Regions from separate parts of the Arthrobacter sp. zg-Y1219 genome, predicted to be linked through region 2. Evidence: predicted binding sites of a transcription regulator. Region 2 holds the regulator's gene; each other region holds the start of a gene.
What was found. Region 2 encodes LexA, which represses DNA repair genes until DNA is damaged. Its sites were predicted from a motif close to TCGAACANNTGTTCGA; they were not measured.
Positions count from the first base shown of each region.

Region 1: QNO00_RS03090 (HNH endonuclease signature motif containing protein) is a predicted target of LexA. The motif match lies at 3,176-3,191, and genes of this name have one in related genera.
Region 3: QNO00_RS01770 (HNH endonuclease signature motif containing protein) is a predicted target of LexA. The motif match lies at 1,918-1,933, and genes of this name have one in related genera.

Region 1 covers NZ_JASKLY010000005.1:18,189-25,361, forward strand. The annotation lists gene aceE (pyruvate dehydrogenase (acetyl-transferring), homodimeric type) at 1-1,386, shown strand, start outside; gene QNO00_RS03090 (HNH endonuclease signature motif containing protein) at 1,512-3,044, opposite strand; gene QNO00_RS03095 (FadR/GntR family transcriptional regulator) at 3,468-4,160, opposite strand; gene QNO00_RS03100 (SLC13 family permease) at 4,341-5,702, shown strand; gene QNO00_RS03105 (CaiB/BaiF CoA transferase family protein) at 5,764-7,023, shown strand; gene QNO00_RS03110 (carboxyl transferase domain-containing protein) at 7,020-7,173, shown strand, end outside.
Region 2 covers NZ_JASKLY010000012.1:404,184-411,356, forward strand. The annotation lists gene QNO00_RS08900 (class I SAM-dependent methyltransferase) at 1-98, opposite strand, end outside; gene hflX (GTPase HflX) at 218-1,786, shown strand; gene QNO00_RS08910 (ATP-dependent DNA helicase) at 1,779-3,827, shown strand; gene lexA (transcriptional repressor LexA) at 3,989-4,810, opposite strand; gene QNO00_RS08920 (LysM peptidoglycan-binding domain-containing protein) at 5,217-5,675, shown strand; gene QNO00_RS08925 (histidinol-phosphate transaminase) at 5,877-6,986, shown strand; gene hisB (imidazoleglycerol-phosphate dehydratase HisB) at 7,110-7,173, shown strand, end outside.
Region 3 covers NZ_JASKLY010000003.1:124,899-132,071, forward strand. The annotation lists gene QNO00_RS01765 (SDR family oxidoreductase) at 1-154, shown strand, start outside; gene QNO00_RS01770 (HNH endonuclease signature motif containing protein) at 239-1,696, opposite strand; gene QNO00_RS01775 (MFS transporter) at 2,245-3,579, opposite strand; gene QNO00_RS01780 (L-rhamnose mutarotase) at 3,738-4,058, shown strand; gene QNO00_RS01785 (MFS transporter) at 4,255-5,739, opposite strand; gene QNO00_RS01790 (TetR/AcrR family transcriptional regulator) at 5,796-6,380, shown strand; gene zapE (cell division protein ZapE) at 6,431-7,173, opposite strand, start outside.

The DNA.
Region 1 (7,173 bases), on a different contig from region 2:
CAGCCGCCGTACTTCAACCCGGGCGCTGACACTCCCGAGATCAAGTACATGCTGGAACGACGGCGTGAGCTGGGCGGCAACGTCCCGGAGCGCCGGGTAAAGCACGCCCCTCTGGCACTGCCCGGCGACAAGGCCTACGAGGTCGCCAACCGCGGTTCCGGCAAGCAGATGGCCGCCACCACCATGGCCTTCGTGCGCCTGCTCAAGGACCTGATGCGGGACAAGGAGTTCGGCAAGCGGATTGTGCCGATCATTCCGGATGAGGCCCGGACCTTCGGTATGGACTCGTTCTTCCCGACGGCGAAGATCTACAACCCCAAGGGACAGAACTACCTTTCCGTGGACCGCGACCTGGTCCTGGCGTACAAGGAGTCCCCGCAGGGCCAGATCGTGCACGTGGGCATCAACGAAGGAGGCTCCATTGCTGCGTTCACCGCGGCCGGCACCTCCTACGCCACCCACGGCGAGCCGCTGATTCCGGTCTACGTCTTCTACTCGATGTTCGGATTCCAGCGCACCGCAGACTACATCTGGGCGGCTACCGACCAGATGGCCCGCGGCTTCCTGATTTCCGCAACCGCGGGACGGACCACCCTGACCGGCGAGGGCCTGCAGCACGCTGACGGCCACTCCCCGATCCTGGCTTCGACCAACCCGGCTGTGAAGACCTACGACCCGGCTTACGGATACGAGATCGGGCACATCATGCGCCACGGTCTTGAGGAGATGTACGGTCCGGATTCCGAGGATCCGAACGTCATCTACAACATCATGGTTTACAACGAGCCGATCCTGCAGCCGAAGGCTCCCGCTGAGCTGGACGTCGAAGGAATCATCAAGGGCATCTACCTGTTGGCTCCGGCAAAGATCGATGGCCCGCGCGCCCAGCTGCTGGCCTCCGGTGTTGCAGTGCCGTGGGCCCTGGAAGCTCAGCAAATCCTGGCCGATGACTGGGGCGTTTCCGCCGATGTCTGGTCCGTGACGTCGTGGAACGAACTTCGCCGCGATGGCCTGGCCGCCGAGGAAGATGCCTTCCTGCATCCCGACGCCGAGCCCCGCGTGCCGTTCGTGACCAAGCAGCTGGCCGGTGCCACCGGTCCGATTGTCGCGACCACCGACTACATGAAGGCCGTTCCGGACCAGATCCGGCAGTTCGTGCCCAACGAATTCGCCACTCTGGGTGCCGACGACTTCGGGTTTGCCGATACTCGGGCCGCAGCACGCCGGTACTTCAAGATTGATTCGCACTCCATGGTCGTTCGGACCCTGGAAATGCTCGCCCGCCGCGGCGAGGTCGACGCCAGCGCGCCGACTGAAGCGATCAAGAAGTACGACCTGCTCAACGTCAACGCAGGAACCTCCGGCAACGCCGGCGGCGACGCGTAACGTTTGCTGATCTCCTGCTCGCAGGAGTGAAGAAAAGAACCGCCGCATCCGCGGCGGTTCTTTTCTTTTGTCCGGATCCTGACCTTTTGTCTGGATCCTGATCTTTTGCCTGGATCCTGAGGACCCTAGAAGGGTGGCGGGTCGCCTCCGTAGTCGTCCGGATCGTCTTGAGCACTTGGAGCACTCGGAGCACTCGGACCGCCGGGGGCGCTTGGAGCACTGGGGGCGCTTGGAGCGCCGGCATCATTGGCCCGTGATGGATCAACGCCCGTCGTGTTGCCTCCGCGATTCGCCTGGCCACCATTCGCCTTGATACCCGCTTGCAGTCCGCTGGCACCATCACAGGTTTCCTGAGAGCCCTTACCGGTTTCCCGGGACAGGCTCAGTTGCGGTTCCGTGCGGTAACACCTGCCGCCCGGCGAGGTCCACTCAATCACCCCGGGACGAGGCTGCCTGGCCTTCCAGAACCCTTCGGATTTGAACATGTGATGCCGCCGGCACAAATGCTCCAAATTGTCATGATCCGTCGGCCCGCCCCGAGCCCAGGGCTTGGTGTGATCGATCTCGGAAATCACCGCATTGGTCCGGCAACCCGGGAACCGGCAGGTCCCGTCCCGCACCCGCAGAACCCGCTTCAATCCGTCGGGGACCTTCCGCCGTTTCCCGACCCGCAGGATCTCCTCGGTGTCCGGATCGCGTTCCACCGGTGTCCATTTCATGGCCTCGCGGGCCATCCGCCGGGCCGTTACGGGGCTGATCGGTCCGTATCCGTTCAGTTCCGCCGGCTGGTCATCGGCGCCGAAGAGGGTTTCGGCGTTGATCAGCACCAGAATCTCCGTCCGCGCCCGGGGACCATGGCCAATCCGGCAGGACCCGGACCCCTTCCCGGAGCTGGAACCGGAACCGGACCCCTTACGACGGCCCTTGCCCCTCTTGCCGCCGGCACCCGCACCACTACCGTTGCCGCACTCGTCCCGGCATTCATGCTCGTGGCCGCCGAGCAAGTCCGTGAGGATATCCGTGCGCAACTGATCCACCGTGCGCGTGTCCCCGGCGGCCTGCTCACCCCGGGCCGCAACACTGAGCTGAGTAAAAATGGCTTGGGCTTTCTCGGCCGGCAGCAACGCCGAGAGCCAGGACATCCCGTCCGGCTCCGGCCGCACCCACACCGTCCGCTGCTCAAACGCCGTCGCCTGCCGCTGCACGATGGTTTCCGGATAGTACTGCTCCCGCAGCCGGTGCGCCTTCACCCGGAACTGGGTTCTGGTCTGGCCCGCAGCCAGACCCAGCAGCTCGGCCTCGAACCCGGGCAGCTCCGCCGGCACCACTCCCACACACTGCTCCACCAAGGTCTCGACGTGACCGTAACTGATCTGCCCGGCCTCCAACGCCTTCAGCGTGGCCGTGTTCCTGGTGCAGAGATCACCGGCCTGACTCATCAACGCCTTTCCCGTACCGGTAGGCACTCCCAGAATGGTCGCGGCTTCCTCCGCAGCGAGACTGAACGCCATCTCCGCGTCCCGCAACCCGGTAACGGATAGCGTCTCGTCCTCGTAAACGGTCTGCAGCCGGGACAGGACCCGAGCCTGCTGCGCCTGTGCCCACCGCGACAAATGATTGAGCCGGGCCAACACCGTCCCGGTTTGCTCCTCAGTCAACGACTCCACACCCTGCAGAACCAGAGAGCCGGTAAACCCATCACCCGGCTCACCTCCGGCCACCCCAGGCTCAGCGACAAAGACGAACCGACTGCAAGCTGCAGTCTCACCGCCAGTGCCGGGAGTCCCGGTCGAAGATCCGTTCTGATCCATGACTAAAGACTTTCACCCGGCACTGACATTTCGGGTTCTAAGAAAGTCCAAAAGGATCCCAAAACAGGCCAAAACGCCCCCATACAGGCCCTTATCCGGGCAATCAGATACCCGTCTTTTTCACCAAATTACTTGTATCGGCATCAGACCCGCCAATCGGATGAAGTGGGCGGCCAGCCAGCGCGCAAGCCAGCTCCGTTGGGTTCCGTGCCAGCTCCAGCCAGCGCGCCAGCCAGCCAGCCAGCCAGCGCGCCAGCCAGCCAGCGCAACCTACATCTCGGTTTCGGACACCAGATTGATGTGCGCCTGCATCGCTTCCGCCGCGGCCGCAGGGTCCCCCGCCTGGATGGCATCGGCAATCGCACGGTGGGATTCGAGCGACTGCTCCGGACGTCCGGGCTGACCCAGGGAAGCCAGCCGCGTTTCACGCACCAGCTCGGAAATGAACGTCATCATGGACGCCAAGATCGAGGAGTGCGCCGCGACAGCAACCGCCTGATGAAAGAGCTCATCTCCCTCGGTCCCGCGGCTGCCGTCAGCAATCTCAGCGGCCATGACATCAAGGGCGGCATTAACGGCAGCCAGGTCCTCGGAGGTGCGGCGCTCTGCGGCGAGCGCGGCCAGCTTCACTTCCAGGGTGCTGCGGGCCTCCACGATTTCCGGCATCCGGTCCCGGTGTTCGCGCAGCTCCCGCAGCACTGACGCCACACTGGGCCGATACACCAGGACGGCTCCGGTGCCGTGCTGCACATCAATGACTCCGAGCACCTCCAGAGCCACCAGTGCCTGCGCCAGTGTGGCACGGGAAACCCCCATGCGTTCGGCCAGATCCCGCTCCGCCGGGAGAAGGTCACCGGGACCCAAGCCTGTCGAGGCGATGAACCCCAGAAGCTGCTCCACCAGTCGCTCATACAGCCGGGGCCGTGAAACCCGAACAAACTTGCCGTCACCGCTGCCGGACATGGCCACCTCTCTCTACACTTCACCGGGCGTCCGCGCGGTCGGAATGAGTCTAGCCAGCAATTGACAAGAGGCCCAGAGTCTAAGAGGCTAGTCCAGTGGCGAATGTGGGGTCCGTCACACTTTTTGCACTCCGGCCGCCGACACTGGGCTGGGCCGGGATCTTCGACGTAGGGAACAACGATGTCCGCTCCAATCCTCTCCATCCTGATACTGGTGGCCATGTTCCTCCTGGCCACGGTACTGCCCCTGAACATGGGGGCCCTGGCGTTTGTCGGCGCCTTCCTGCTGGGCTTCGTCTTCCTCGACATGAGCACCGACGACATCCTGGCCAACTTTCCCGGCGGCCTGTTCCTGACGATTGTCGGCGTAACCTACCTCTTCGCCATAGCGCAGAACAACGGCACCATCGATCTGCTTGTCCGCGGAGCTGTTCGACTCGTCGGCAACCGGGTGGCACTGATTCCGTGGATCATGTTCGCCATTACCGCCGTCATCACGGCCGTTGGCGCCCTGTCGCCGGCAGCCGTCGCCATCGTGGCCCCGATCGCCCTCGGCTTTGCAGCCAAGCACAAGATCAACCCCCTGATGATGGGCATGATGGTGGTGCACGGCGCGCAGGCCGGCGGTTTCTCCCCCATCGCCGTGTACGGCGTCACGGTCAACGGCATCATCGGCGCAACGGACCTGGAGTCCAGCCCCTTTGCCGTGTTCATGGCCAGCCTGCTCTTCAACACGTTCATCGCCCTGATCCTGTTCTTCGTCCTGGGCGGCAGCAAACTGCGCAGCAGCACCGCGGGCGGTTTCGTGGAGCAGGTCGCCGAAGCACGGATGAACCTCAGCGCCGCAGGCCGCGCCGACGTGGCCTTCAAGGGCTTCGGCTCCGACATTTACGGCCCGCGTGACCCCGCCGGAGACGGCATCGGGGCCACCAAGACCCGCCGCGAACTGTTCCCGCAGATCGTAACCATCGCAGGGCTGATAGCTCTCGCCGTGATCGCCCTCGGCTTCAAGGTCGACGTCGGTTTTGTCTCCATCACCATCGCCATGATCCTTGCCCTGGTTTCCCCGCAGGCCCAGAAGGGCACGATCAACAAAATCAGCTGGACCACAGTCCTGCTCATCTGCGGCATGCTCACATTTGTTGGCGTGCTGCAGGAAGCGGGCACCGTCGAGTACGTGTCCGACGCCGTCGTCGGCCTGGGCATGCCGCTGCTGGCCGCCCTGCTCATTTGCTACATCGGCGCCGTCGTCTCGGCCTTTGCCTCCTCCACAGCCATCCTCGCGGCACTGATCCCGCTGGCCGTCCCCTTCCTCGCCTCCGGTGAGATCGGCGCCGTCGGCCTCATCTGCGCACTGGCCGTGTCCTCCACCATCGTGGATGTTTCGCCCTTCTCCACCAACGGCGCCCTGGTGCTGGCCAATGCCCCCGAGGGCCTGGACAAGGACCGCTTCTACAAGCAGATTCTCAGCTACAGCGGAATCATCGTTGTCGCCGGGCCGCTGGTGGCCTGGCTGGTCATGGTGGTGCCCGGCTGGCTCTAAACAGCCGCCGGAGCTCCACCCCCCCACCGCCGCTACAGCACTCCAACCAGAAGGAACCCTCATGAGCACCACTGAAACCGCCCGCGGTCCGCTGGACGGCTACCTCGTCGTCGACCTCAGCCGCGCCCTGGCCGGCCCCCACGCCGGCATGATGCTCGCCGACCTGGGCGCGCGCGTCATCAAGGTCGAAACCCCCGGCACCGGCGACGACACCCGCAGCTGGGGTCCGCCGTTTGTCGGGCCCGACGACGACCAGCAGGCCACGTACTTCCTGTCCTGCAACCGGAACAAGGAATCGATCAGCCTCGACCTGAAGTCCGACGACGGCGTGGAGGTGCTCCGCGACCTGGTCCGGCGGGCCGATGTCCTGGTGGAGAATTTCCGTCCCGGCGTCCTGGACCGGCTGGGTTTCTCGCCGGAACGGCTGCATGAACTCAACCCCCGGCTGGTGATCCTGTCCATCAGCGGATTTGGCCATGACGGCCCCGAAGCCACCCGCAGCGGTTACGACCAGATTGTCCAGGGCGAGGCCGGCCTGATGTCGCTGACCGGCTCCGGTCCCGAGGACCCCCAGCGCGTCGGCGTGCCCATCGCAGACCTGCTCTCCGGCATGTACGGCGCGTTCGGCCTGCTGGCCGCACTGCTCGAACGCGAGCGCACCGGAAAGGGCCAGGTAGTCCGCACCTCGCTGCTGGCCGCCGTCGTCGGCGTCCATGCCTTCCAGGGCACCCGGCACACCGTCGCCGGCGAGGTGCCCGCAGCACAGGGCAACCACCATCCCTCCATCGCCCCCTACGGCCTCTTCTCCTGCCGCGGCGGCAAGGTCCAAATCAGCGTGGGCAGCGAGAAACTGTGGGAGACCTTTGCGGCGACCTTCGGCATCGACACGTCACGTCCCGAGTTTGCCGGCAACGCGCAGCGGGTCCGCAACCGGAACGCCGTGATCGCCGCGGTCGAGGAGGCCTTCGCGGAGTTCGACGCCGAACCCCTCCTGGAGAAGCTGCGCGCCGCAGGCATCCCCGCCGGCAAGGTGCGCACGCTCGATGAGGTCTACGAGTGGGAGCAGGTCCATTCGCAGGGACTGGTGGTCGACGTCGATCATCCCGTCCTGGGCAAGATCGCTCTGCCCGGCCCTCCCCTGCGGTTCTTCTCCGCCGCCGAAGGCACTGAGACCACCAACCGCGAGCACCAGGCCCCGCCGCTGCTCAACCAGCACGGCAGCGACATCCGCAGCTGGCTGGCCGGCAGCCAGGCGCCCGTGGCCGACAAGGCACCCGCGACCGACCAGGCGCCGACGGCCGATAAGGGAGTGGAAGCGTGAGCGTGCAGGCGAAGCCGCGGCGGCTGAACGCCCGCGGACTGCTGGATCTTGTGGTGGATCCGGGATCGTTCCGCTCCTGGGACGAGCCGGTGGCCTACACCGGTCACAGCGACGCCTACGAGGCCGACCTGGCTGCCGCGCGGGAGAAGA
Region 2 (7,173 bases):
GTCACGAGCGTACGGTCGAGGCCGCCGAGAGTGACACGGAGCGGCCTGCGGACCTCGGGGCCCGAGGGCTGTGAACTGAAGTAATGGTCTGAACCCATAACAAACCAGATTAGTGGGTCTGCGGCAGGCAGCGAAAACCGGATGCACCGGCGAAAGATCACGCGCCCAAATGTCCGTGCACTGACTTACCATGGAGAACACGGCTTATAAGGAGATTATGACGATCAACAATTCCCGCCCTGGCACGTCCGATTCCGCCCAGCCCAACACGGAGCTGAGCCCGGAGGACATCCAGGGGGTCATTGACAGGATCCTCGCCAAGGAGAGCGCCGCTGAGGCCAAAGCGCCCGCCGGCGAGGCCCGGCGCGGCAGGGCACAGGCTCTGTCCCGGGACGTCGGGCATTCCACGCACGACGGCGACCAGGAAGACCTGGCCGACCGCCACGCACTGCGGCGCGTGGCCGGCCTGTCGACCGAACTCGAGGACGTTACAGAGGTTGAATACCGGCAGCTGCGCCTGGAGCGCGTGGTGCTGGCCGGCCTGTGGAGCGAGGGAACGGCGGAGGACGCCGAAAACTCGCTGCAGGAGTTGGCGGCACTCGCCGAGACGGCGGGTTCCGAGGTGCTCGACGGCATCATCCAGCGTCGGCTGAAGCCGGATCCGGGAACGTTCCTGGGTTCGGGCAAGGCCCAGGAGCTCAAGGACATTGTCGCCGCCACCGGCGCCGACACTGTCATTGTCGACAGCGAACTTGCACCGTCGCAGCGCCGCGGCCTTGAAGACATCGTCAAGGTCAAGGTCATCGACCGCACGGCGCTGATCCTGGACATCTTCGCCCAGCACGCCAAGTCCCGCGAGGGCAAGGCCCAGGTGGAGCTGGCACAGCTCGAATACCTGCTGCCGCGCCTGCGCGGCTGGGGCGAATCCATGTCCCGCCAGGCCGGCGGCCAGGTGGGCAGCGCCAGCGCCGGCATGGGCTCACGCGGTCCCGGTGAAACCAAGATCGAACTGGACCGCCGGAAGATCCGCACCCGGATGGCCAAACTGCGCCGCGAAATTGCGGCCATGAAGCCCGCCCGGGAAACCAAGCGCGCCAACCGGCACCGCAACCAGGTTCCCTCGGTGGCCATCGCCGGCTACACCAACGCCGGCAAGTCCTCGCTGCTCAACCGGCTCACCGATGCCGGAGTCCTGGTGGAGAACGCCCTGTTCGCCACCCTGGACCCGACCATCCGCAAGGCACAAACCGAAGACGGCATCGGGTACACGCTCGCCGACACCGTCGGCTTTGTGCGGTCCCTGCCGACCCAGCTGGTGGAAGCCTTCCGGTCCACCCTGGAGGAAGTCGCGGATGCTGACCTGATCCTCCATGTGGTGGACGCCTCGCATCCGGATCCCGAGGGCCAGATCGCCGCGGTGCGCACGGTGCTGACGGATGTGGACGCCCGCAAGGTGCCCGAGATCATCGTGCTGAACAAGGCCGATGCCGCGGATCCGTTTGTGCTGGAACGGCTCCGGCAAAAGGAGCGGCGCCACGTGGTGGTGTCCGCCCGGACCGGCGAAGGCATCGACGAGCTGATGCAGGCCATCTCCGAGGGCATTCCCCGCCCCGGGGTGGATCTGCAGCTGCTGGTTCCGTACGAGCGCGGCGAGATCGTCTCCCGGCTGCACAGCTCGGACACCGAAATCCTGTCGGTGGAGCACTCCGAAGCAGGCACCCGCCTGCACGTGATGGTCCGCGAGGGCCTGGCCGCTGAACTGGAGCCGTTCGTCACCCATGAGTAAAGACACCACCGGCGAAGTCCTGGAACTGCTGGACACCGCCGTCGCTGGCATGGGCGGACAAAACCGTCCGGGCCAGCATGAAATGGCCCGCCAAGTCACGCACGCGATCGACGAGAAACAGCATCTGCTGGTTCAGGCGGGCACCGGAACCGGCAAGTCGCTGGCCTACCTGGTGCCGCTGATTCATCATGCGCTGGAAAGCACCAAGCCCACGCTGGTCTCCACCGCCACACTGGCGCTGCAGTCCCAGATCGTGGGCCGCGACCTGCCGCGGCTGCTCAAGACGCTCAAGCCCAACCTGCCGCGCGAGGTCGACGTCGCGCTGCTCAAGGGCCGCAGCAACTACGTCTGCCTGCACAAAACCGGCGGGGGATTTCCGGAAGAGGAGGACCCCGCCGGCGCCCTGTTCACCATGGGGGAGGACCGCGCGGTGGGACATCCGGCACCGGCCCCCACCTCGGCGATGGGACGCGAGGTGGTGCGGCTGCGCGAATGGGCCGAGGAAACCGACACCGGCGACCGCGACGACCTGATTCCGGGAGTCAGCGACAAATCCTGGCGCCAGGTCTCGGTGACCTCGATGGAGTGCCTGGGCGCGCAGAAATGCCCCGTGGCCGCCGAATGCTTCAGCGAGCGCGCACGCGCCCAGGCGGCTGTGGCCGACGTCGTCATCACCAACCACGCCATGCTCGCCATCGCGGCCTTCGAAGGGCTGGCCGTGCTGCCGGACTATGACGTGGTGGTCATCGATGAAGCCCACGAGCTGCAGGACCGGGTGACCGGCGCGGTCACCGGACAGTTGTCCGGAACCGTGATCTCCGCAGCGGTGACTGCCGCCCGCAAGCACACCTCCGCTTCCGTGGAGGAACTGGCCCAAGCGTCCCGCGCCTTTGAGAAATCCATGGAGAACGTGCCCTCGGGCCTGCTCGCCGCCGGACTGAACGAGGAGCAGGAGCAGGCAGTGGGCCGAGTCCGGGAAGCCTGCCGGGTGGCGCTCTCCGACTCCAAGCCCGAGCCCGGGGAAACCGCCGACGGCGGACGCCAGACCGCGCGGTCGCGGCTGATGGCCGTGCTGTCGCTCTGTGAGCGGCTGCTGGGTGCTCCCTCGGCCGGTGAGGTGATCTGGGCTTCGCGGCCCAGCTCCTTCTCGCCGTCGGGCGGCTACTCGCCCCCGGATGAGACCGCTCCCGCCACCCTGAACGTGGCCCCGCTGTCGGTCGCCGGCCGGCTGCGTGAAGGGCTGTTCGACGGCCACACCGTGGTCCTGACCTCGGCGACCCTTGCCATCGGATCCGAATTTGGCCCTGTGGCCGGCGCTCTGGGGCTCCTGGGGCCTGGCGCGCCGTCGTGGACGGGGACCGACGTCGGCAGTCCTTTCGACTATCCGCGGCAGGGCGTGCTGTACGTGGCGAAGGACCTGCCCAAGCCCGAGCGGGGCACCTCGGAGGCGCAGCTGGATGAAATCGAGGCGCTTCTGAAGGCCTCGAACGGCGGAGCACTGGGACTGTTCTCCTCGCGCCGGGCGGCCGAGGAGGCCGCCGACGCGATGCGCACCCGGGTGGATTTCCCGATCCTGTGCCAGGGGGAGTCCTCGATGTCCTCGCTCGTCAAGCAGTTCTCCGAGGAACCCGACACCTGCCTGTTTGGCACCATGTCGCTGTGGCAGGGCGTTGACGTGCCGGGCGCCGCCTGCAGGCTGGTGCTGATTGACCGCATACCGTTCCCGCGTCCGGATGACCCGCTGATGACCGCGCGCACCCGCGCAGTGGCCAAGGCCGGCGGCAACGGCTTCATGTCAGTTGCCGCGACCCACGCGGCCGTCCGGCTGGCGCAGGGTGCCGGCCGTCTGATCCGTGCCGCGGGGGACCGCGGTGTGGTGGCCATCCTGGACTCCCGCTTGGCCACGGCCCGCTACGGCAGCTTCCTGAAGGCAGCCCTGCCGCCGTTCTGGTCCACGACTGACCGCTCTGTGGTGCTCTCGGTTCTGGGGCGGCTCGCCGAGCAGTCGGCGGCGGCGGAGAAGGCCCCTGCGCGGAAGTAGCGCCGGCACCACTGAACGGGCGGCACCACCGAACGGAAAGGGCGGTCGGAGATAACTCCAACCGCCCTTTCCGCGTTACTCCACCCGTTATCCGCTCCAGCCCTCGCGGGAGACCACCCGTGGAATCCCGCCGCGGGGACCGCTGCTGTGTGCGGGGCCCGCTAGAGCGAGCGCATCACCGAGACAACCTTGCCCATGATGACTGCATGGTCGCCCACGATGGGCTCATAGCGCGTGTTCTGCGGCAGCAGCCAGGTGTGGCCGTTGCGCTGCCGGAAGGTCTTGACCGTGGCTTCGTCATCCAGCAGGGCGGCAACGATGTCGCCGTTCTCAGCCGTGGGCTGCCGGCGGACAACCACCCAGTCACCGTCGCAAATCGCGGCGTCGACCATGGAGTCGCCCGAGACCCTGAGCATGAACAGGTCTCCGTGACCCACCAGCTGGCGGGGCAGCGGCATGATGTCCTCGACAACCTGTTCAGCGAGGATCGGACCGCCGGCGGCGATGCGGCCCACCAGCGGCACCATGGCCGTGTCAACGGAGGTCGACAGCTCGGTGACCGTGGCCATTCCGGCAGCCGAGCCTGCTTTGTCGCCGGCGCCGTCTTCGCCGGTGCGGGAGCCGGCGGCTGCCGGCGCAGACTCGGCCGGGGAACCGGCTGAGTCCTCGCCCGGAGCGACGGCCTTTCCGTCCCGCAGCATTAGCGGAATCAGGATTTCCATGGCGCGGGGGCGCTTGGGGTCGCGGCGGATGTAGCCGAGCTTCTCCAGCTGCATGAGCTGATGGGTCACGCTGGAAAGGCTTGCCAGCCCCACGGTGTCTCCGATTTCCCGCATGGTGGGCGGGTAACCGTTGGTGCTGACGGAACGCTGGATCATCTCCAGAACGGTCTTCTGCCGCGGAGTCAGACCTTTCGCACGCGCACGGGAGCCGGTTGCCGCTGGCTGGTTGGTGCTGTCTTCGGAAGCAGTCCTGCGGGCCACGTGGGGTTCCCTTCGGGGTCAGCTGGTCCGGTCGGTGCCGGAGCTGGTCGGGTGAATGTCGGGGCTGGAACGCTGTGCAAGCCGTGCCGGCGGTTATGTCAGAGGCAGCTGATTCAGTGGTCCTGTACGAACCGCTGCGGAGCCCGCGCTCCGGCTTCGGTCCGGACGGAACCGGATGAACCTCTTCCTCATGCTCAACGCTAGGCGAGCGGAGCAACGTTTTCAAACATTTGTTCGAGCGAGTCTCGACTTTGTTAGTAGATAGGTGCTAGAAATGAGTTCACAAGAATCGAACATACTTTCGATGATGGCAGCGCGCCGGAGTCCAAAGATGTCAGATAGCTTCCAATCGTTCGAATATGGCTTCGGTTATTTCCTGCGGCCATCGAACCGGAAAGGTGCTGAAATGCCCGCCCAGATACACCTGTCAAACCCCATCTCACGTTTCATCTCCGCCCCGGCCCGACCTCAGCTGACGGCCGCCCGGGCCTCAGCGCCGAGGCCCGTTGCCGGGTCCACCAATCCGGCCGCTGTGCCGGTGCCCGCCGAGCGGCGGCAGCTGCGGCTGACGCGCCGCGGCCGGCTGGTGTTTATCGGCCTTCCCCTGATGCTGACCGCGGCTGCCGCACTCACGGTCCTGGGATTCTTCACGGCTCCCGCCATGGCCTCCTCGGGCGGGGCGCCCGACGTTACGCAGACCGTGCAGGTGAGCGTCGGTGCCGGTGATTCTTTGTGGGCCTTGGCCGAGGAATTTGCTCCCGACCGCGATCCCCGCGATGTGGTCGCGGAGATCATGGAGCTGAACAACCTTTCCGATGACCGGGTTCCGGTCGGCGTGCAGCTGTTCATTCCCACCCAGCGCTGAGGCGCCACGGCGCTGCACAAACACAAACGGTGCAATCGCAAGTTGATGTGCCGGCGGCGCGGCGCAATGACACACGGCGCTATCCCAAGCGGCGCAATCACACACGGCGCCATTACAAACAGCGCAACTCGGGGCGTAACAACCCGCCTGCCCGGCCGGAGGGATTCTTCCCGCCCCGCCTTCGAGTCTTAAGCTGTACAGGTGACTGAACAGCTGGAAAGACTGAACCGACTTCCCCTGCGCGAGGATCTCCGAGGATTGACACCCTACGGTGCGCCGCAGCTGGATGTGCCCATCCTGCTCAATGTCAACGAGAACACCCACGGGTTGCCCGACCAGGTGCGGAAGGCGATCGTAGCTTCCGTTGAGCGGGCGGTGGCCGGACTGAACCGTTATCCGGACCGGGAATTCACTGAACTTCGCGAGCGGCTTGCCGGCTATCTCGGCCACGGACTGAGCCCGGAGAACATCTGGGCCGGCAACGGCTCCAACGAGGTCCTGCAACAGATCCTCCAGGCCTTCGGCGGCCCGGGCCGGACCGCCTTGAGCTTCCCGCCCACGTATTCCATGTATCCGCTGCTGGCCAGCGGCACCGGCACCCGCTATGTCACGGGCGTCCGCAGCGGCGATTTCACGCTGACTCCGGAAGCCGCAGCGGAACAGGTCCGCGAGCAGGCTCCGAACATCGTCTTCCTCTGCACGCCGAACAACCCCACCGGCACTGCGCTGCCGCTCGAGGTGGTGGAAGCCGTGTACGAGGCGGGGGCCGCGTCACAGGCCATAGTGATTGTGGACGAGGCCTACGGGGAGTTCTTCCACGCCGGCACCCCCAGCGCCCTGCAGCTGCTGCCCGGCCGTGAACGGCTGATCGTCTCCCGCACCATGAGCAAGGCGTTCGCGCTGGCCGGAGCCCGGGTCGGCTACATGGCCGCGGCACCCGAAGTCACCGACGCCCTGCGCCTCGTGCGGCTGCCCTACCATCTCTCGGCGATCACGCAGGCCACTGCGAACGCCGCGCTGGAACACGCGGAAGCGCTGCTGGCCAACGTTGAAGCCATCAAGGTCCAGCGGGACCGCATTGTCGCCGAGCTGCTCAGCCTGGGCCTGAAGCCTGCGCCGTCCGACGCCAACTTTGTCTTCTTCGGAGGTGTGGAAAACCCGCACGCGCTGTGGGAGGGGCTGCTGGAGGCGGGCGTGCTGGTGCGCGACGTCGGCATCCCCGGCCATCTGCGCGTCACGGCCGGCACCGAAGCGGAAACCAGCGTTTTCCTGGCCCGGCTGCGCGAGCTCCTGGCAGCCGGCACCCGCTAGGCCACAGGCAGCGGCACGGCGGCGGCACCGGCGCCGGCCGGTCCGCGGCCGGCGGAGACCAAGCCGCAGACACCCACAGACACTAAACTGTTAGCAGAGACCACCTTCTTTCAAAGGAAAACCATGACCGTGGAGACCACCACCGGACGCACCGCACGCCTGGAACGGGTGACCAGTGAATCGTCAG
Region 3 (7,173 bases), on a different contig from region 2:
TCCGCCTGAAGTTCTCCAAGAGGTGCTTTCCCGCTTTCCGGGCGGCCGATTCGGAGAGCCCGACGATCCTGCCCGCCTGATCGCCTGGCTGGTGAGTGACGAGGGCCGCTGGATGATCGGACAGGTGCTGAGCACCGATGGCGGGTTCCGCTGAGCCGGCGGGCTGACTGAGGCGGGCAGAGGCGGCGGGCAGGAGATTCCGCTGATCGCAACGGCGGCGGGGCGGCGAGACTTACAGCTAGAAGGGTGGCGGGTTGTCTCCGTAGTCATCCGGATCACCGGGGATGGACGGAGCTTGGGAGGCCGGATTCGCTGTGCTGTTGATCTGCTCGTCCTGCGGCAGCAAGCTGTCGTCGCCTGTAGTTGTCGATGCCAGGGTGAGGTCCGGTTCGGTCCGGTACCTTCGGCCACTGGGCGAGGTCCACTCAATCACGCCTGGACGAGGCTGTCGGGCTTTCCAGAACCCTGCGGTTTTGAACATGTGATGCCGCCGGCACAAATGCTCCAGATTGTCATGATCAGTCGGCCCGCCCTGAGCCCACGGTTTGGTGTGGTCGATCTCCGAAATCACCGCATTGGTCCGGCAGCCCGGGAACCGGCAGGTCCCGTCCCGCACCCGCAGAACCCGCTTCAGTCCGTCGGGAACCTTCCGCCGTTTCCCCACCCGCAGGACCTCTTCGGTGTCCGGATCCCGTTCCACCGGAGTCCATTTCATGGCCTCGCGTGCCATCCGCCGAGCCGTTACGGGACTGATCGGTCCGTATCCGTTCAGTTCCGCCGGCTGATCATCGGCTCCGAAGAGGGTTTCGGCGTTGATCAGCACCAGGATCTCCGTCCGCGCCCGGGGACCATGTCCAATCCGGCAGGACCCGGACCCCTTGCCGGAACCGGAACCCTCACCTTGGCTGCTGGCCTCTCTGCCGGAGCCGGAACTCTTGCTACGACCCTTGCCCCTCTTTGCTCCCGCGCCTGCGCCACCTGCGTTGCGTCCACCACGGCTACCTTTGCTGCCTTTGCCACGGCCGCCACCACCGTTGCTGCACTCGTCCCCGCATTCATGCTCGTGGCCGCCGAGCAAGTCCGTGAGGATATCCGTGCGCAACTGATCCACCGTGCGCGTGTCCCCGGCGGCCTGCTCACCCCGGGCCGCAACACTGAGCTGAGTGAAGATCGCTTGGGCTTTCTCTGCCGGCAGCAACGCCGAAAGCCAGGACATCCCGTCCGGCTCCGGACGCACCCACACCGTCCGCTGCTCAAACGCCGTCAACTGCCGCTGCACGATGGTTTCCGGATAGTACTGCTCCCGCAGCCGGTGAGCCTTCACCCGGAACTGGGTTCTGGTCTGGCCCGCCGCCAGACCCAGCAGCTCGGCCTCGAATCCGGTCAGCTCGCCCGGCGCCACGCCCACACACTGCTCCACCAGGGTCTCGACGTGACCGTAACTGATGTGCCCGGCCTCCAACGCCTTCAGCGTGGCAGTGTTCCTGGTGCAGAGATCACCGGCCTGACTCATCAACGCCTTTCCCGTACCGGTAGGCACCCCCAGAATAGTTGCTGCTTCCTCCGCGGCGAGGCTGAACGCCAGGCCGGGGTCTAGCTTGCCGGTGACAACGAAGGCCCCGTCCTGATAGATGTCATAAAGCCGTGCCAGGAGCCTGGCCTGCTGGGCCTGCGCCCACCGAATCAACTGATCCACCCGGACAAGTGCGTCACCGGTTTGTTCCCCGGTCAGGGACTCCACATTCTGCAGGACCAAAAACCCGCTAAACCCATCCCGGCAGCCGCCCCGATCCGCGAAGCCAGAAACTCTCCCGCCTTCCACGCCGGGCCCGACCCCCGCCTCGGCAACACCGGCGCCGGCAACATAGACGAACCGGCTGCAGGCTGCAGCCTCATCGCCAGTGCCGGGAGTCCCGGTCGAAGATCCGTTCTGATCCATGTCTAAAGACTGTCACCCGGCACTGACATTTCCGGCTCCACAAGAGCCCCAAAGAGTCCAAAACAGGCCCCAAATGCCTTTTCAATTGACAGCCAAGTACCCTACTTTTGGAGCAGACTACCTAGACCTTTCCGCCGGTTCCGGGTTGAGCTGATCCGGGCGCAGCCGCGGAATCCCGAATCAATATGCCTGGACCCAAAAACATGGCTTCCGGGCAGGCGGGCTTCACAGCTCATCCTGCGCGGAGACCCGTGGCACCGGCTTCGACAATGTCAGCACCGGCGCTGACAGACGTCAGCCGTGGCTCAGGTCGTGACGCGCACCGGGCCGGCAGCAGCGTCAGCAGCATCGCCGGCAGCGTCTGAATCATCCACAATTGCGCCGTAGCGCTCCACTTCGATCTCCTGCAGCGACTTGCCCTGCGTGTCGGGGGAATACAGGACACCCACGATGGCGGCAACAACCAGCAGCACGATCAGGGTCAGGCCCAGCGGAACGAAGCCGACGGTGGCCAGCATGGTCGGGAAGAAAAAGCTGAGCAGACCGGTGGTCGTCCGGGCCGCGAAGAACAGGATGCCCTGCGCACCGGCACGGTAGCGCGTGGCGAACAGCTCACTCGCCCAGAGGCCGTAGAAGGCCTGCGCACCGATACCGGCCGAGATGCCCCACAGAACAACAAAGGCACCGAGCACCAGGGGAATCGGCGGTGCGAAGACCAGCAGCACCCAGGCGATGATGCCCAGAGCGGCTCCAATCCCGTAGAGCAGACGGCGGCTGTAGCGGTCAGCAAGCCGCATGAAGCCGAAGTACGTGGCCAGCACGGTGAAGCTCCACAGAACAACCTGCAGCAGGTTGGCCTGCACACCGTTGAGACCGCCAACAGCTTCATAGATCCGAGGCATGAAGATCCCCATGGCACCGGCCACAGTGTTCCAGAACGCGTACACGCCAAACAGGAACAGCAGGGCCTTGAGGTTGGTTCGGTTGGTGAAGAGTTCAGAATATTTGAGCCGGGACCGCCGGCCGCTGTCCTCATTGCGCTTGGCCTGTGCCTTTTCTTCTGTCCACATCACTGATTCCTTCAGTCCCTGACGGATGTACCAGGTCACGAAGGCCACAACGAACAGGTGGAGGAAGATCAGGCGGCTGCCGAGCAGCCCCAGAGGCCCGACGAGGATGGCAAGAGCGAAGCCGATAACCGGTCCCAGAGACCAGGCCAGCTGGGCCATGCCCACATGGGCGGCACGCTTGTCGGCCGGCGCCTCTTCGGCAATGTAGGTCCACGACGCCGGAACCCCGGCGCCCACAGCAATGCCCGTCATCACGAACGCTGCCAGCAGCATCCAGAAGTTCCCGGCAAACGCGGCGAGAAGGACACCCGCCATGTAGAGCATGAGGTCGTACGTGTAGATGAACTTGCGGCCAAACCTGTCGCAGAGCGGGCCACCGATGGCAGCGCCAAAGGCATTGGCGCTCAGCGCAGCCAGCAATCCGGTGAGGTAGTTGTCGATGCCGAGGTATTCCTGCCAAAGGGACAGGCTCGAAGCAATCGCAATGATCGATCCCGCTTCGATGTAGTTGGACATCGCCACCGAGATGGTGGCCTTCCAACCTTTGGTTTCCTTGCTGCCTATACGCACGCCGTTGTGTCGCCTGATCTTTGCGGTCCCCCGGTATTTCCGACCCGGGCGAAGTCTTTGGAACGTTTCATAAAAACGATTCAATGTTAGACTCGACACAGATTACAACACCCCCGGCGGAAGCTAAAACAGCGTCCGTCATGATTTTGGAGGTTCCCATGCAGCGGGTTTGCTTTACACTTCAGGTCCGTCCCGAATGCATGGACGAGTACCGGAAGCGGCACTCCGAGGTCTGGCCCGAGATGCAACAGGCACTGCGGGAAACCGGCTGGCACAACTACAGCCTCTTCCTGAAGCCGGACGGCATGCTGATCGGCTACTTGGAAACCGAAGACTTTGCCGCCGCCCAAGCCGCCATGGACAAGCGCGAGATCAACGCAACTTGGCAGGCCTCCATGGGAGACCTGTTTGCACCCCTGGACGGCCGGCGCCCCGATGAGGCAATGGTCGCCATCCCAGAGGTTTTCCACCTCGACTAAGCGGCGGGCACGGCCGACGACGACGACGGGGGCTGGCTGGCTTCCTGGCTGGCTGGCCCACGACTGGGCGGCCGAGCCGCCCGGCGCGCCAACCCACCCCAACCCGAGGCTTAACCAGCAGTGGACCGGCTCCCCCGCAAAAGCGGAAGCCGGTCCACGCCCCCGGCCAAACGCCGGGACATGAGTTGTTGCAGGACTAGCCGACGTGCGGAACGGCCGGAACGTCCATGAGGTCCTTCTTGGACAGCCGGATCATGAAGTAGCTGATCGGAGCGGCCAGAAGGATGGCTGCACCGGCCCAGATGAAGGCCGACGAGTAGCCGCTGACCAGGGCTTCCAGCTGTGTGACGGGCAGGCGTTCGGCGCTGTTGCTGAGGTAGTCCGAAACAGCAGCGGTGTAGATCGCGGTGAACAGCGCGGTACCAATGGAACCGCCGATCTGCTGAGTGGCGGAGACAGCGGCACTGGCAACGCCGGCGTCGTGCTCGTCAATGCCCGCCAGCGCAACGTTCTGCAGCGGCACAAAGATCATCGCGAGTCCGAAGCCCAGGAGAACCAGTCCCGGCAGGACCTCCAGGGCGTAGTTGCCTTCAACCGTAATGAAGGACAGCCAGAAGAGGCCGACGGCGCCAACCACCGGACCCAGCGTCATGGGCAGGCGAACGCCGGTGCGGGGCAGGAACTTGGACAGCACGCCGGCGCCGGCCGTGATGGCCAGCGTCATGGGCAGCGATGCCAGGCCGGACTTCAGCGGCGAGTAGCCCAGGACAATCTGGAAGTAGAAGACCAGGAACAGGATGCCGCCCAGCAGTGCGGCACCGGTCAGGGTCGAGACCAGGAACGCTCCGCCGCGGACCCGGTTGGTGAGGACGCGCAGGGGCAGCAGCGGATTGGCCACCTTGGATTCCACGAACACAAAGAGGGCGAGGATGACGACGCCGGCGACGAGGAAACCGATGGTCTCCAGGCGGGCCCAGCCTTCTTCAGCCTGGGCGAATCCGTACACAAGCGAAGCCAGGCCGGCGACCACGAGAATGGCACCGGGCAGGTCGTAGCGCGTATTGCCGTGGGCCTTGCTCTCACGGATCAGCGGCAGGCCTGCGGCAATGGCGACGACGGCGATCGGCACGTTCACGAGCAGGCACCAGTTCCAGGACGCGTACTGCGTCAGGACCCCACCGAGCAGCAGGCCGATTGCGGCTCCACCGCCGCCGATCGCACCGTAGACGGCAAACGCCTTGATGCGGTCCTTGCCCGAGGGGAAGGTGATGGTGAGGATGGCCAGGGAGGCCGGAGCCAGAAGCGCGGCGAAGGCGCCCTGCAGGCCGCGGGCAGCCAGGAGGACCTCGGTGCTTTCGGCAAAGCCACCCAGCGCGGAGGCGACGGCGAAGCCGAGCATGCCCACCATGAAGGTGCGCTTGCGGCCCCAGTAGTCGGCGATGCGGCCACCGAGCAGCAGCAGTGAACCGAAGGCCAGGGCGTAAATGGTGACCACCCAGGTGCGGTCACCGTCGGACATGCCAAGCTCGCGCTGGGCATCCGGCAGGGCGATGTTGACGATGGTCCCGTCGAGGACCACCATCAGCTGGGCCAGCGCCAGGACGGCAAGAAGCATCCATCGGTGCGGATGGGCGGAGTGGTCAACGGCCGGAGGCAGTCCGGCGGTGGTCGTGCGGTCCATGTAGGGGAAATCCTCAATCAAACGAACTAGTTGGTTGGCTTAGCTAGACTACAGGTATGAGAACCGACGGCGAAGCTACCCGGGCCCGAATCCTGGCGGCAGCACGAACAGAGTTTGCCCGCTACGGACTGGCCGGTGCCCGCGTGGACCGGATTGCCGCTGAGGCCCGGGCGAGCAAGGAGCGCCTCTACGCCTATTTCGGTGACAAGCGCTCACTCTTCACCGCGGTGCTGGAGGTCAACATGCAGGAGACGACGGAACGGATTCCCCGTGACGCCCACGACCTGCCCGGCTTTGTCAGCGCCATGTTTGACCACGCGACGGAGAACCCCGACCATCTGCGCATGCTTGACTGGGCGCGATTGGAAAACGAACCCGGGCTGGCTCCCCAAACCCCCTGCGGCCGTCCCGGACCGACCACTGAGGACATCGTCCGTGCCCAGGAGCAGGGAATCATCGACCCGGGCTGGGATCCGGATGACTTGGTCGTCCTGCTCCTGTCGCTCGCGACAGCCTGGGCGCAGTCACCCCAGTCATTGTTCACCGGCGAGCCGGAGGAGGCTTCCGGCTCCCCGCGCCGGCGCGACGCAGCCGTTGCGGCTGCCTGCAGGATCCTGAACCCGAAACCGCACGCCGGATAAAAGGCAACCGGCCGAGCCCTTTCCTGAACGGAGCGCATCGGCCCCCGCGGTCAGGGCTTTTGCAGCAGCTGCAGGCGGCTCACCATCCGGAAGGCGTCCGGCCGCCTGTCCACGGTCAAGCGGAAGTCGTCGATCGACAGCGGCGAGGTGATGGTCATCCGGACATCGGCATCGCAGAGGACATCAACAACGTTGATCAGCCGCTGTTGAGCCTGCGCATCGGTGTCGGCAAAGGATGGAAGATCCAGAACCACCCAGGAGTCGAACTCCCGTGACCATTTCAGGTACTCGATCGTTGAGGTTGGGGTCCCGCACAGCTGGTCGAAGGTGATCCACAGTTCGTTGCCGCGCCGGGCAGCAACCGGAAACTGCCTGCTGCCGACCGTAAGTTCCGAAGCTTCCGCAGCTTGCGGCAATTGGAGACCGGCGGCGCCCGGCCGGGGGTCCTGTCGGAGGTCCGTCCGGAGGTCCGTCCGGAGGTCCGTCCGGAGGTCCGTCCGGAGGTCCGACTTCAGGCTAATCCAGTGTCCGGACCGGAATCCTGAAACGGATTTCCGTGGCCGTCCCCGGTAGTCTTCCGTTCCCTCGAGCCTCAGGACTTCCATGTTGGCCAGAATCAGGTCAATGCCCGGTTCGAACATGTGATGCCATTGCGGATCCGGCAGCAGCGACCGGGGTGCGTAATTGGAACTGGCCAGCAGGACGATGCCGGCGTCGAAAAGCGCACGCAGGAGTTTCGTCAGCAGGGTGGCGTCGGCCGGGTCATGCACATGGAACTCATCGAAGTACAGGA